2 regions of the Streptomyces sp. NPDC021080 genome follow, and region 1 is predicted to be linked to the other one. Evidence: riboswitches for the same ligand, from Rfam matches in the RefSeq annotation. Region 1 holds a riboswitch; the other holds the start of a gene.
What was found. A riboswitch is a leader RNA that binds a small molecule or an ion and turns the genes downstream of it on or off. The one in region 1 is predicted to bind cyclic di-AMP.
Positions count from the first base shown of each region.

Region 2: it holds a riboswitch for cyclic di-AMP, as region 1 does, so the genes downstream of both, ACH4S8_RS00670 (peptidoglycan DD-metalloendopeptidase family protein) here and ACH4S8_RS28555 (NlpC/P60 family protein) in region 1, are expected to answer to the same signal.

Region 1 is NZ_JBIRQM010000012.1:190,954-193,115, reverse strand. It holds gene pcrA (DNA helicase PcrA) at 1-260, opposite strand, end outside; cyclic di-AMP (ydaO/yuaA leader) riboswitch at 686-854, shown strand; gene ACH4S8_RS28555 (NlpC/P60 family protein) at 862-2,043, shown strand.
Region 2 is NZ_JBIRQM010000001.1:150,510-152,671, reverse strand. It holds gene ACH4S8_RS00670 (peptidoglycan DD-metalloendopeptidase family protein) at 1-884, opposite strand, end outside; cyclic di-AMP (ydaO/yuaA leader) riboswitch at 889-1,046, opposite strand; gene ACH4S8_RS00665 (tyrosine-protein phosphatase) at 1,702-2,162, shown strand, end outside.

The DNA of each region.
Region 1 (2,162 bases):
GGGGAGCCGGAGTGCACCACGGCCGCGCGCTGGTTCTCGTTCAGTCCGTCCAGCAGGGCCGCCGGGTCCACGGCGGGCCTGGGCGCGCCGTCGCGGTAGTACGCGTCCCGGTTCGGCGGCAGGTCGAACTTCCCGCCGAACAGATCGTCCGGAACCTGCTCCGGTACGTGCTCGTCCTCGGGCGGTGGCGGGGGTTCGTCCTCGTGGGCCGCGGAGGGCTGGAGGGCCGCCAGGAAGCTGTCGTCAAAAAGGCTGCTCATCGCTCTCCGAGTCTAGGCCGCCCCACCGACAGCCCGCCGCCACCTCGAGAACTCGGCCCGAAGTCGTGACGAGGCGCCCGGCGGACACCAGGGGGACTACCGGCAGACACCAGGGACGCCCCCTGCCTCCGCCGACAGCCCACCCCGCAACAGTGCGCGACCGTACGGGCACCTGACGTGAGGGGGCCGACCGACCCGCGGGCGGGCCATGCACCCCGGCACCCTCGGCACCCCGGCACCCTCGGCCGCACCTGCCGCACCTGCCGCACCTGCCGCACCTGCCGCACCTGCCGCACCTGCCGCACCTGCCGCAATGGTCACGAAAACGTATCGGACGTATCGGGCATCAACCTTCACACGGGCCACACCGGTTGGCTAGCGTGCTCGAAGGCCGCTCGACCGCATCCGGCGAACACCGCCGGGCCGGGCGGCCTCCGCCGAGTCCGGTGCGCCGCGAGGCCCTGGAGCCGGGGACCCACCGATCTGGGGTGAATCGGTCCAACCGCCTTGTGGGGCACGGACCGTAGGGCAGCCTTCCGGAACCTCCCGCCCGAACCCGACAGCTAACTCGGTAGGCGGATGACGGAAGGAGTCGCCTCTCTTGGCGTCACATCGCAAGGCGCGTCCCACCGGTGCGCGCATCGCAGGCATACGGACCCCCGCCCTCGCCACCGCGGCCCTCACCTCCGTGGCCCTGCTCTCCCAGACCGCCAACGCCGCCCCCTCGGCCGAGCCCCGGCCCAGCATCGAAGAGGTCTCGAAGAAGGTCGACGGCCTCTACCACCAGGCCGAGACCGCCACCGACAAGTACAACGCGACCCGGGAGAAGACCGCCGAGCAGCGCAAGCGCGTCGACACCCTGCTCGACGACGTCGCACAGCGCACCGAGAAACTCAACACCGCGCGCGCGGAACTGGGATCGTTCGCCGCGGCGCAGTACCGCACCGGGGCCGCAGCGCCCGACACCGCGACCCTGCTGCTCGCGGACAACCCCCAGGACTACTTCGACCAGACTCAGCTGATGAGCCGTCTGACGACCCGCCAGAAGGCGGCCGTGGACGACTACATCACGGAGCAGGCCGCCACCGCCAAGAAGCGGACGGAGGCCACCGAGAGCCTGGAGTCGCTGACCGCGTCGCAGAAGGCGCTCAAGACGTCCAAGGCGGATGTGCAGCGCAAGCTCTCCGAGGCCCGTGACCTGCTCTCGAAGCTGAACTCCGAGGAAAAGGCGCGGCTGGCGGCGATCGAGAAGAAGAAGCAGGAACAGGCCGCGGTCAAGGCGGCGGAGCTGGCACGGCAGCAGGCCGCCGCCGAGAAGACCGCGCAGGCGCAGTCGTCGTCGGACGGCACCGCCGACTCGACCACCGGGTCGCCGGCCGGGTCGTCGGCCGGGTCGTCGTCGGGATCGACGCCCGCGGGCTCCTCGTCGAAGGCGGCCGAGGCGCTCGCGTTCGCCCGCGCGCAGATCGGCAAGCCGTACGTCTGGGGCGCCACCGGCCCGGACTCCTACGACTGCTCGGGACTGACCCAGGCCGCCTGGAAGGCCGCGGGCGTCAGCCTCCCGCGCGTCACCTACGACCAGGTGAACGCCGGCACGACGGTCTCCCTCGCCGACGCCCGGCCCGGCGACCTGGTCTTCTTCTACGACGACATCAGCCACGTCGGCATCTACATCGGCGACGGCATGATGATCCACGCGCCGAAGCCGGGAGCGTACGTCCGCGAGGAGTCGATCTACTACGACGGCACCTCGGCGATCCACAGCGTGGTGCGCCCGGCGTAGCCCGGGACGTAAAAGCCCCTCTCGCGGGGCACGCGCGCGGGGATCCGCGGATCCTCTCGCGCGTGCCCCGCGTTTTCGCCCCCGCCCGAGCGTGCCCCACCCGCAAACCGTCGCGGAGG
Region 2 (2,162 bases), on a different contig from region 1:
AGGTACGCGACCGGGTCGACGTCGGAGCCGTAGTCCGGCGTGGTGCGGATCTCGAAGTGCAGGTGCGGTCCGGTCACATTGCCGGTCGCACCGGAGAGACCTATCTGCTGGCCCTCGGTCACGGTCTGGCCCGCGGAGACGGACAGCGACGACATGTGGGCGTACTGGGAGTACTTTCCGTCGGCGTGCTGGATGACGACCTGGTTGCCGTAGGCGCCGCCCCAGCCCGCGGAGACGACGGTGCCCGCGGCGATGGACTTGATCGTGGTGCCGGTCGGGACCACGAAGTCGACACCCGTGTGGTAGCCGCTGGACCACATGCTGCCCGCCACCTTGTAACCGGTGCCGACGGTGCTGCTGTCGACCGGCAGGGTGTACCCGGAGGAGCTGCTGCTGGAAGCAGTGGTGGGGGCGGTGGTGGGGGCGGCCGTGTCGGCGGCCGGGGTCGCCTGCTCGGACTTCGCCGCGGTGGACGTCCGGGTGGCCGCGTGGGCGGCGTGGGCGGCGTGGGCGGCCTTCTTGCCGAGCGAGAGCTTCAGACCGGGGTGGATCAGCGACGGGTCGCCGCCGATGGCGGAGCGGTTGTCGGAGTAGATCTTCTTCCAGCCGCCGCTGACGTTCTGCTCCTCGGCGATCTTCGAGAGGTAGTCGCCGGACCTCACCGCGTACGTCTTCGTCGTGGCGGCCGGGGCGGCCTTCTCGGCGGGGGCGGCGGTCGCGGCCTTCTCGGCGTGCTGCGCGACGGCGGTGGCCTGGGTCGCGGCGTGGGCGCCCGTGGCCCCCATCAGCGGCAGCGCGAGTGCGGCGCCACCGGTTCCGGCCACGGCGATCGAGCGGCTGAAACGCAGGGACTTGGGACGGCGGTGCTTACCCTTTGCGGGCATGGCGAATTCCTCTCCGTCGCCTGCGGGGTGAGCTGTCGGGTGCGGGCTGGAGATGCCCGGCCACGCTGCTGCGCGGCTGTACCCCAAGCCTGTTCCGGGAACCGGACCAGGCACGGAACCTGTGGGTCCCCCGCTCCTGCCGTGTGCGGGTGAGTGTGCGGATTCCGGGCGGCGGCAGGATTGGGCGTCCGTCCGGATTGAGGCAGAACGTAAGCGACATGAGAGCGCGTCGACAACCGAGTCCGGTTTCTGTGCGCTCGCCCTTCTTGATCCATGCGGAATCCACCGTCACCCTCCGTGGAACCACGATCTTCCGGACCTCCCAACGCGCCCGGAAAAGCGGACCGGTTGAGAAGTGGCGACGGCAACGCATCGTCACGAATATGACGCTCCTCACGCGACTCGCACCAGGACGCCTTATTCCAGGGCCAGTTGTAATGAAGGTGCTTATTCGGACAGAACAGCCAGATGCGACACGGGCGGATAACCGACACATCCGGCCCTCCGCCCGGAACGGCACACAAAACGGCACGCATCAATGCCCCATATCGATGCAATTCGCCCGCACGGTCGACGCGACCGGGGCGCGCGACCGACCCCTCGATCGATATGAACACCAGTTCGATATCGAAGGTCGATGAAGCGGCACCGAAACGTCATCGTCGAGGGCGTCCCCGGCCGGTGAACCCGCGCCTGTGGACAACTCATTGCCTCAGGAACCCATGTCGTATCGTCGAGAGCGCGAGCCGGTACAACTGCCGACGAGCGGCGCCACGTCCAGGTCGGCGACGCCGGCGGCCGAACGAGAGGAGCCCCCGTGACGCAGCAGATCCCGTCGACCGAGCCCGAGCTCGGCGGAGTGCGCAACTTCCGCGACGTGGGCGGACTGCCCACCGTGGACGGTCGGCGAGTGCGCTACGGGCATCTGTTCCGCAGCGGCCACCTCGCGCACGCCACGCAGGAGGACGCCGCGTTCCTGTCCTCCCTGGGACTCCACACGATCTTCGACTTCCGCAACGCCGCGGACCAGAAGCTGGAGGGCCCGGACGTCGAACTGCCCGGCGTGCGGAACGTGAACCTCCCGCTGAGCGACCCGGCGGACGGCAGTGAGTTCTGGAAGATGGTGCGCGACGGCGATCTCGACCAGCTGCGGGCGCTCCTCGGCGACGGCAAGGCCGCCGACCGGATGATCGGCTCGTACCGCACGATCATCAGGGAGCGCACGGCCGAGCACTCCCAGGTGCTGCACGCCCTGGCCGAGGACAGTGTGCCCGCGCT